DNA from 2 places in the Streptomyces melanosporofaciens genome. Region 2 is predicted to be linked to the other one. Evidence: predicted binding sites of a transcription regulator. Region 2 holds the regulator's gene; the other holds the start of a gene.
What was found. Region 2 encodes HrcA, which represses chaperone genes, less so after heat shock. Its sites were predicted from a motif close to TTNGCACTCNGNNNNNCNGAGTGCNAA; they were not measured.
Positions count from the first base shown of each region.

Region 1: the regulator HrcA is predicted to act here: its motif matches at 2,988-3,014, upstream of BLV72_RS21030 (FmdB family zinc ribbon protein).

Region 1 is NZ_FNST01000002.1:4,237,396-4,242,730, reverse strand. Features, by position in the region: partial or broken gene BLV72_RS21040 (penicillin acylase family protein) at 1-1,108, opposite strand, end outside; gene BLV72_RS21035 (potassium/proton antiporter) at 1,343-2,848, shown strand; gene BLV72_RS21030 (FmdB family zinc ribbon protein) at 3,025-3,399, shown strand; gene BLV72_RS21025 (S-methyl-5'-thioadenosine phosphorylase) at 3,497-4,342, shown strand; gene BLV72_RS21020 (hypothetical protein) at 4,525-5,250, shown strand.
Region 2 is NZ_FNST01000002.1:1,659,268-1,664,602, forward strand. Features, by position in the region: gene BLV72_RS10165 (nitronate monooxygenase) at 1-621, opposite strand, end outside; gene dnaJ (molecular chaperone DnaJ) at 664-1,797, opposite strand; gene hrcA (heat-inducible transcriptional repressor HrcA) at 1,798-2,814, opposite strand; gene BLV72_RS10180 (MBL fold metallo-hydrolase) at 2,980-3,702, shown strand; gene BLV72_RS10185 (DUF3097 domain-containing protein) at 3,800-4,621, shown strand; gene hemW (radical SAM family heme chaperone HemW) at 4,633-5,335, opposite strand, start outside.

The DNA.
Region 1 (5,335 bases), 2.6 Mb from region 2:
CGCCGGGCAGACCGGCGAAGGTGAAGCCCGCCGCGTCGTACGGACAGGCGCTGGTGACCTGCTTGCAGTGCAGCCCCATCTGGTACCAGACGGACGGCAGCTGGGGCGCCAGGTGCGGGTCGTTGGCGAGCAGCGGCTTGCCGGTGGTCGTGTACTTGCCGGAGACGACCCACGAGTTGGAGCCGATACCGGTCCCGTTCGGGCCGAGCAGCGCCGGGACGTCGTCCAGGGTCTTGGAAAGCGAGGAGAGCTGGCTCTGCAGCCCCTGGCCGGCTCCGGTGGCCCCTCCGTCCGCCGTGCCGCCCGTACCGCTCGTGGAGCCAGCCGGGGTGGCCTTGGGGTCGAACTCGTCCGTCAGCTCGTTGACGCCGCCGCCCTGGACGATCGGCTTGTTCCGGCTGTACGGGTAGGACGGATAGAGCTCATCTATCTGCTTGGCGCTGAGCCTGCTGGAGGCCAGGGCGCGGTCCACCTCGTCCTGCATATTGCCGCGCAGGTCCCAGGCCATCGCCTTGAGCCAGGCCAGCGAGTCGACCGGGGTCCACTTCTCGGGCTTGTAGCCGTCGTTCTTGAAGTCCAGGGCCGCATACTCGACGGACAGCGCGTCGCCCTGGTGGTCCTTGAGATAGGCGTTGACGCCGTCGGAGTAGGCCCGCAGATACTTCTTGGTGGCGGGCGACACCTTGGTGTCGTACTCCTGCTTGGCCACCCGGTGCCAGCCCATGGTGCGCAGGAACGCGTCGGTCTCCACCTGGCCGGAACCGAACATCTCAGAGAGCCGCCCGGCCGTCATGTGGCGGCGGACGTCCATCTCCCAGAAGCGGTCCTGGGCCTGGACGAACCCCTGGGCCCGGAAGAGGTCCTCGGAGGTACCGGCGTAGATCTGAGGTATCCCATAGCCGTCACGTTTGACCTGAACGGGCCCGGACAACCCCTTCAGCTGCAGCGATCCCGTGGTCTCCGGGAATGAGGCACGAACTGTACTGATGCTCCAGTACGCGCCGTAGCCGACGCCCCCGACGAGCAGCAGCACGACTGCGATCACGATCAGGCGGAGACGTCGGCTCTTCTTCTTTTTGGGAGAAGAGCCGGTTGTGTTGGCGGGCATCGCTGTCCTTCGAGGGGCAGGGTGAACCTGGAGTGCTGGAGCAACCATAGGCGCAGCGCTGTCGCCGCCCCTACGCGGAGTCATGACTGACGCATTGCACCGGCCACCGGCCGGGCTCGTACACCTCGGCGAAGGCTCCTCGTGGGAGGCTCGCGTCAAGATCCCGTAAAATGTTAGGTAAGGCAATGAAGTTCCGGTCGGAGGGGACTTGTTCGCAGCGTCCCCTCCGCTCCCGTGAGAAAGGGTCGGCCCCTGACTGTTCACCACCTCAATGAACTGCTGTTGATCTGCTCGCTCGTCCTGCTTTTCGCGGTGGTGGCCGTAAGGATCTCCTCGCACAGCGGGCTGCCCACGCTGCTGATCTATCTCGGGATCGGCGTCGCCATCGGCACGGACGGGATCGGCGTCACCTTCAACGACGCCGAGCTGACGCAGGTCCTCGGCTACGCCGCGCTGGTCGTCATCCTGGCCGAAGGCGGTCTGGGTACGAAGTGGGGCGAGATCAAACCCGCCCTGCCGGCGGCCGCCGTCCTGTCCACCGTGGGTGTCGCGGTGAGCGTGGGACTCACCGCGACCGCGGGACACTATGTGGTGGGACTGGACTGGCGGCAGGCGCTGATCATCGGCGCGGTGGTGTCGTCCACGGACGCGGCGGCGGTCTTCTCGGTGCTGCGCACGGTGCCGCTGCCCAAGCGGCTCACGGGCGTCCTGGAGGCCGAGTCGGGCTTCAACGACGCCCCCGTGGTGATCCTGGTGGTCGCCTTCTCCAGCCAGGGCCACATGGAGCCCTGGTACACCCTGATCGGCACGATCGCCCTGGAGCTGGCGATCGGCGCGGTGGTCGGCCTCGCGATCGGCTGGCTGGGCGCCTACGGGCTGCGGCATGTGGCGCTGCCCGCCTCGGGTCTGTACCCGATCGCGGTGATCGCCATCGCGGTGACCGCCTACGCGGGCGGTGCGCTGGCGCACGGCTCCGGCTTCCTCGCCGTCTACCTCGCCTCGCTCCTCATGGGCAACGCGCGGCTGCCGCACTGGCCGGCGACGCGCGGCTTCGCCGAGGGGCTGGGCTGGCTCGCCCAGATCGGGATGTTCGTCCTGCTGGGACTGCTGGTCACCCCGCATGAGCTGGGCGATGACATCCTGCCCGCCCTGGTGGTCGGGCTGGTGCTGACCGTAGTGGCCCGGCCGGTGTCGGTCCTGCTCAGCACGGCGCCGTTCCCGCTGCTCTGGCGGGAGAAGGCGCTGCTGTCCTGGGCCGGGCTGCGCGGGGCGGTGCCGATCGTCCTGGCGACCATCCCGGTGGTCAGCGATGTGCCCGGCAGCAGCCGGATCTTCAACATCGTCTTCGTGCTGGTGATCGTCTACACCCTGGTCCAGGGGCCGACGCTGCCCTGGCTCGCCACCCGGCTGCGGCTCGAGGAACCCGAGCCGGCCGACCTGGGCATCGAATCGGCGCCCCTGGAGCGGCTGCGCGGCCATCTGCTGTCGGTGTCGATCCCCCAGTCGTCCAAGATGCACGGCGTCGAGGTAGGCGAGCTGCGGCTGCCCACGGGGGCCGCGGTCACCCTGGTGGTCCGGGGCGGGACCAGCTTCGTACCGCTGCCCTCGACGATGCTGCGGCGCGGCGACGAGCTGCTCGTGGTGGCCACGGACCCGGTGCGCGACGCCGCGGAGCGGCGGCTGCGGGCGGTGGGCCGGGGCGGCAAGCTGGCGGGCTGGCTGGGCACGGGAGCGGCCTGAGGGGCGGGAGCGGGGGCCCGCGGAGGCCCGCGAAGGCTTCGGGCCGGGAGCCGGGAAGGGGCCTCGGACGGTGGCTTCGATCACCGTATATCCCGTCCCAGTGGACTGACGCGCAGGAATACTGCACTATGGAGCGTCGTTAGCACTCATTGAGTGAGAGTGCCAGGAGGAAGAACGTGCCGACCTACCAGTACCAGTGCACCGAGTGTGGCGAGGGCCTCGAGGCGGTGCAGAAGTTCACCGACGACGCGCTCACCGAGTGCCCCAACTGCAAGGGACGCCTGAAGAAGGTGTTCTCCGCGGTCGGCATCGTGTTCAAGGGCTCCGGGTTCTACCGGAACGACAGCCGCTCCTCGTCCAGCAGCACGAGCGGCGGTTCCAGCAAGCCGGCGGCGAAGAGCGAGAGCTCCGACTCGTCGTCTTCCTCGTCTTCGTCCTCATCCTCGGACTCTTCTTCCTCGTCCTCCTCCTCCTCGACGTCTTCGTCGTCGGCCTCTTCGTCGTCGTCCTCGACGTCCTCCTCGTCTTCGTCGTCGAGTTCGGCCGCCTGACCCGGCCACCCCTCTTCGGCTTCATCGGCACCCCGCCACCTCCACCGGGAGGAGGCGGGGTGTCGTTCGTGCGGACACGGGTGGCTAGGGTGATCGCATGGTCGAGACCAGCAGGCAAGCAGACATAGGGGTCATCGGGGGATCGGGGTTCTACACGTTCCTCGACGACGTGACCGAGATCACTGTGGAGACTCCCTATGGGGCGCCGAGCGACTCGCTCGTTCTCGGCGACATCGAGGGGCGCCGGGTCGCCTTCCTCCCGCGGCACGGCCGCAAGCACCACCTGCCGCCGCACCGCATCAACTACCGCGCCAACCTCTGGGCCCTGCGCTCGCTCGGGGTGCGGCAGGTCTTCGGCCCGTGCGCGGTGGGCGGGCTGCAGCCGGAGTACGGACCTGGCACGCTGCTCGTCCCCGACCAGCTGGTGGACCGCACGAAGGCGCGTACGCAGACCTACTTCGACGGCGAGCCGCTGCCGGACGGCCGGATTCCGAACGTCGTGCACACCACCTTCGCCGACCCGTACTGCCCGGTGGGGCGGAACGCGGCCGTGGCCGCGGCGCGGGGACGCGGCTGGGAGCCGGTGGACGGCGGGACGATGTGCGTGATCGAGGGGCCGCGCTTCTCCACCCGGGCCGAATCGCGCTGGCATGCGGCGCAGGGCTGGTCGGTGGTCGGCATGACGGGCCACCCGGAGGCGGTGCTCGCCCGTGAACTGGGGCTCTGCTACACGTCGTTGACGCTGGTCACCGACCTGGACGCGGGGGTGGAGACCGGCGAGGGCGTCACCCACACCGAGGTGCTGAAGGTCTTCGGGGAGAACGTGGGCCGACTGCGTGAGGTGCTCTTCGACGCGGTGGGCAAGCTGCCGGAGAGCTCCGCACGGGACTGCCTGTGCACCCATGCCCATGACGGCTGGGATCTGGGGATCGAGCTTCCGTAGGGGCGGTGCGGGAGGGCACGGGAGGGCGTGGGGAGGGCGCGCCGGGGCGGATATCGCTCGCCCGGGTGACCGAGTTGTCCACAGCCCGGTGGCCGTCCACAGGCCCGAGCGGGATCGGGTGGGTGCGGGCATGGTGAGGGGGCCAGAAGCACTCGGTCTCTCACGGCAGGCGGTGATGTGCCATGTCCCATCCGTCCCCCACGCCCACCCTCGCGTTACCCCGCTCCGCTCCCCCGGCCCGCGCGGTGCCACGCTTCGATCCGGTGCGCACCGAGCGCTCCGGCGGATTCCGACTGCGGCGGGCCGTGCGGCGGCGCCGCCGTGCGATGGCGGCCGGGCTGGCGCTGACGGCCGCCGCGCTCGCGGCCGCGGCACCGCCCGGCCGGGGCCACACGGATGCGGAGTCCTCGCGGGCGCCCGCCCCGGCGGGCGAGGAGCGGCGGGGCGGCCCGCGCCCCGCGATGGTGTCGGCGCCGATCCGGATCGCCGACGCGGCGGCGGTGCGGCTGCTGCACCCCGGTGACCGGGTGGATGTGCTGGCCACCCCGCTCCCGGACGCCACACGGACCGGGTCGTCCGGTGCCACGGCACGGGTGGTCGCACGTGGGGTCCGGGTGGCTGAGGTGCCGGGATCCCGGAGCGGCAGCGCGGCGGACGGCCGCTCGGTGGACGGTGGAGCCGACGACCGCGCGCCGGATGCCGGTGCGGAGGCGGAGGCGAGCGGCGACGGCACGGGGAACGGTGGCGGCGGCGGGCTGAGCGGAGGGATGGACGGCGGCGGGGCGCTGGACGGAGGGGCGGACGGCGGCGGGGCACTGGTGATGCTGACGGTGCCGCGCGCGGACGCCACCGCGCTGGCCGGGGCCGCGGTCGGCTCCCGATTGGCGGTGACGCTATGCCACTGCTGACTCCCCCGACTTCCCTGATGCCCCTCTCACCTGCGGGTGTAGGTTGCGGAACCGTCCGCTCCAGCACCGACGCGGCAAGAGAGAG
Region 2 (5,335 bases):
CTCACGGACCAGCGTGATCAGCGACAGCAGACCGAGTCCGGCGCCCATTCCGTCGACGGCCGGGTCATTGCTGTACGTGCCCTGGTGGCCGCCGGCCTCCACGCCCTGCACACAGACGGCGTCGGCGCCCGCCCACTGGGCGGTCTGCGCCTCGACGGGCGAGGTCACGGTCACGATCGTGCGGGTACCGGCCTGGGCGAAGGCGTCGAGGACGGCACGGGTCGGGCAGCCGAAGGTGAACGAGACGACCGGAACCGGGTTGTCGAGGAGCACGGCGAGCTTGGCGTCGTACGCGTCGTCCGTACCCGCGTCCGGGTCGCCCAGCGGAGTCTCGTACCAGGCCGCCTCGCCCGTGAGGCGCGCCCGGTAGGCCCCGACGGCTGCCGTGTCGGCGTTGGACGGCTGCGGCATGAACAGATTGACACCGAAGTGCCGTCCGGTCAGCCCTCGGAGCTGTTTGATCTCCTCATACATCGCTTCCGGCGTCTTGTAGCCGGCAGCGAGGAAACCGAGGCCACCGGCCTCGGAGACAGTGGCGGCGAGCTGCGGGCAGGAGGCTCCACCCGCCATCGGCGCCTGCACGATCGGGTACCGGTAAAGATCGGTCAGCGCGGAGGACATGGCCACATCGTGCCATGCCCTCCACACGGGCTCACCACCGGATCACCGCCCGTTGAACGCGTCCTTCAGCCGCGAGAACAGCCCTTGCTGTCCAGGCTTGAATTCGCCGACCGGGCGCTCCTCGCCGCGCAGCTTGGACAGCCGCCGCAGCAGCTCCTCCTGCTCCGGGTCGAGCTTGGTCGGGGTGGTCACCTCGACATGCACGATCAGGTCGCCACGGCCGCCGCCCCGCAGATGGGTGACGCCGCGCTGGTGCAGCGGGATCGACTGGCCGGACTGGGTACCGGGCCGGATGTCGACCTCCTCCAGGCCGTCCAGCGTCTCCAGTGGCACCTTGGTGCCCAGCGACGCCGCCGTCATCGGGATGGTCACCGTGCAGTGCATATCGTCGCCGCGCCGCTGGAAGACCGGGTGCGGGACCTCGTGGATCTCCACATACAGGTCGCCCGCCGGGCCGCCGCCCGGTCCGACCTCGCCCTCACCGGCCAGCTGGATCCTGGTGCCGTTGTCCACACCGGCGGGGATCTTCACGGTCAGGGTGCGCCGCGAGCGGATCCGGCCGTCGCCCGCGCACTCCGGGCACGGGGTCGGCACCACGGTGCCGAAGCCCTGGCACTGCGGGCACGGCCGCGAGGTCATGACCTGGCCCAGGAAGGACCGCGTCACCTGGGAGACCTCACCGCGGCCACGGCACATGTCACAGGTCTGCGCCGAGGTGCCCGGCGCCGCGCCCTCGCCGCTGCACGTGGTGCAGACGACCGCGGTGTCGACCTGGATGTCCTTGGTGGTCCCGAACGCGGCCTCGCTGAGCTCCACGTCCAGACGGATCATCGCGTCCTGACCGCGCCGGGTCCTGGAGCGCGGACCGCGCTGCGAGGCGGTGCCGAAGAACGCGTCCATGATGTCGGAGAAGTTGCCGAAGCCTCCGCCGAAGCCTCCGGCGCCACCGCCGCCGGCCCCGGACATCGGGTCCCCGCCCAGGTCGTAGACCTGCTTCTTCTGTGGGTCCGACAAGACCTCGTAAGCGGCGTTGATCTCCTTGAACCGCTCCTGGGTCTTCGGATCCGGGTTCACATCCGGATGCAGCTCGCGCGCGAGCCGACGGAATGCCTTCTTGATCTGGTCCTGCGAGGCATCACGCGGCACGCCCAGGACTGCGTAGTAGTCCGTCGCCACTTACGACTCCGCCAGGATCTGTCCGACGTAACGTGCCACTGCGCGTACCGCTCCCATCGTTCCGGGGTAGTCCATGCGGGTCGGTCCGACCACGCCGAGTTTGGCGACCGCCTCGTCGCCGGAACCGTAGCCGACCGCGACGACCGAGGTGGCGTTGAGCCCCTCGTGAGCATTCTCATGCCCGATCCGCACGGTCATACCCGAGTCCTTGGCCTCGCCCAGCAACTTGAGGAGGACGACATGCTCCTCGAGTGCCTCCAGGACGGGCCGGATCGTCAGGGGAAAATCATGCACGAAACGCGTGAGGTTCGCGGTGCCGCCGATCATCAGCCGCTCCTCGGTCTCCTCCACCAGCGTCTCGAGCAAGGTCGACAACACGATCGAGACGGTCCCCCGGTCCTCCTGTTCGAAGGACTCCGGAAGATCCTGCACCAACTGCGGCACATCCGCGAAACGCCGACCCACGACCCGGCTGTTGAGCCGGGCGCGCAGATCGGCCAGCGAGTCCTCGGTGATCGGACTGGGGCAGTCCACCATGCGCTGCTCCACCCGGCCGGTGTCCGTGATCAGCACCAGCATCACCCGGGCCGTGGCCAGCGGCAGCAGCTCCACATGGCGCACCGTCGAGCGGGTCAGCGACGGATACTGCACCACCGCCACCTGCCGGGTCAGCTGCGCCAGCAGCCGGACCGTGCGGCCCACCACGTCATCGAGGTCGACCGCGCCGTCCAGGAAGTTCTGAATGGCCCGCCGCTCCGGGCTGGACAGCGGCTTCACTCCCGCCAGCTTGTCCACGAAGAGGCGATAGCCCTTGTCGGTGGGGATCCGCCCGGCGCTCGTATGCGGCTGGGCGATGAACCCCTCGTCCTCCAGAGCGGCCATGTCGTTACGCACCGTGGCCGGCGAGACCCCCAGCCGGTGCCGCTCGGTGAGCGCCTTGGAGCCGACCGGCTCCTCCGTCCCCACATAGTCCTGGACAATGGCACGCAGCACCTCGAGTCTGCGTTCGCTGAGCACCCCGCGCACCTCCAGTCCAGCGGTCTCATCAGGTCGTCCGCCCTGGCACTCACCGGGCACGAGTGCCAGAACCCCTCCGCCAGTGTACGGCGGGGTGCGGTGGCATGGGCAAGAGCCGCCGTCGGCAGCAACTCTCCCCCATCCCCGTTGAGCTAGCGTCGCGGTATGGAGACGTGTTGGGAAGAGGCAGGCTGGGAGCGGCTCGCGCCCGGTGTGGCCCGCCGTCGGCTGCCGGAGTGGGACGAGACGGTCGGCGTGGTCGTCGGCCGGACCGACATCCTCGTCGTGGACACCGGCGCGACCCTGCGCGCCGGGGCCGAGCTGCGCGCCCTGATCACCCGGCTGACCGGCCGCCGCCCCACCCGGATCGCGCTCACCCATCCGCACTTCGACCACGTCCTGGGCTCGGCCGCCTTCGCGGGCTGCGAGGTGTACGGGGCCACGGGCATGGACGAGCTGCTGCGCCGGGAGCGGGAGACGCTGCGCGAGGACGCGATCCGCCACGGGGTGGACCGGAACGCCGCCACCGAGGCCGTGGACCATCTGGTCGGCCCGCACCACCTGGTCTCCGGGGAGCTCACCCTGGACCTGGGTGACCGGCAGGTGCTGCTGGCCAATGTGGGGCCCGGCCACACCGCCCATGACCTGGCCGTTCTGGTGCCCGGCCGGCCCGAGGTGGTCTTCTGCGGCGATCTGGTGGAGGAGTCCGGCACGCCGCAGGCCGGACCGGACGCGATCCCCGGCCGCTGGCCCGCCGCCCTCGACCGGCTGCTCGCCCTCGGCGGCCCGGACGCGCGGTACGTCCCGGGGCACGGCTCGGTCGTGAGCGCCGGGTTCGTCCGGGCCCAACGTGACGAATTGGCGGCCCGCTTCGGCGTGTCCCTCTAGGCGTCTCCCCAGCCGCCCGACTAGGCGCCCTACTAGGCGTCCACCTAGTTGTCCGCACTACAGGAGCGGGCGGTCGTCGCGCGCTATCGTCATCCGGATGCGACAGTACGACCCGGACCTGACCCCGCCCTGGAAGCGGCAGCGGCCCGCCCCTGAGGTCCCCGCCGAACCGGACCTCGTCGTGGAGGAGGTCACCACCGGCTTCTGCGGCGCCGTGATCCGCTGCGAGAAGACCGCCCAGGGCCCCACGGTCACTCTGGAGGACCGCTTCGGCAAACATCGCGTCTTCCCCATGGAGCCGCGCGGTTTTCTGCTCGAGGGGCGTGTCGTCACCCTCGTACGCCCGCGCGCGGCGGCCCCCAGCGCGCCCCAGCGCACGGCCTCGGGGTCGATCGCCGTTCCGGGAGCGCGCGCGAGGGTCGCCCGTGCGGGGCGCGTCTATGTCGAGGGGCGCCACGACGCGGAGCTGGTGGAGCGGGTCTGGGGCGACGATCTGCGCATCGAGGGCGTCGTCGTGGAGTACCTGGAGGGCGTCGACGACCTGCCCGCCATCGTGGATGGCTTCTCCCCCGGCCCGGACGCCCGGCTCGGCGTCCTCGTCGACCATCTGGTGACGGGTTCGAAGGAGTCCCGTATCGCCGGGCAGGTCACCGGCGAGCATGTGCTGGTCCTCGGCCACCCCTATATCGACATCTGGGAGGCCGTGAAGCCGTCCTCCGTCGGCATCCCGGCCTGGCCGACGGTGCCGCACGGCCAGGACTGGAAGAAGGGCGTCTGCCGCGCCCTGGGCTGGCCGGAGAACACCGGGGCCGCCTGGCAGCGGATCCTGTCCTCGGTCCACTCCTACAAGGACCTCCGGCCGGAGCTCCTGGGGCGGGTGGAGGAGTTGATCGACTTCGTGACGGCCCCGCAGGGCTGACGGCTCCCGTCTCAGTCCACCAGGTCGCGCACCACCGCGTCCGCCAGCAGCCGCCCACGCAGCGTGAGCACGGCCCGCCCCCGTCCGTACGGCCCCGGATCCAGCAGCCCGTCCTCCAGCGCCCGGGCCGCGGCCGCCGCCCCGGCCGGGCGCAGCAGCTCCAGCGGGCAGCCCTCGACCAGCCGCAGCTCCAGCAGGATGCGCTCCACCCGGCGCTCCTCGGCGGTCAGCAGCTCCCGGCCCGCGCCGGGCGACCTGCCCTCGCCCAGGGCCTGCGCGTACGCCCCGGGGTGCTTCACGTTCCACCACCGCACGCCGCCCACATGGCTGTGCGCGCCGGGGCCGGCGCCCCACCAGTCGGCGCCGCGCCAGTACAGCTCGTTGTGCCGGCAGCGCCCGGCGGGCGAGGTGGCCCAGTTGGAGACCTCGTACCAGGCGAACCCGGCGGCCGACAGGATCTCCTCGGCGATCAGATAGCGGTCCGCGTGCACATCGTCGTCGGTCATCGGGACCTCGCCGCGCCGGATCCGCCGCGCCAGCTGGGTGCCCTCCTCCACGATCAGCGCATACGCCGACACATGGTCGGGCCCCGCCCCGAGCGCCGCCTCCAGGGAGGCCCGCCAGTCCGCGTCGCTCTCCCCCGGCGTCCCGTAGATCAGGTCCAGGTTCACATGGTCGAACCCGGCCGCCCGGGCCTCGGCCACGCACGCCTCC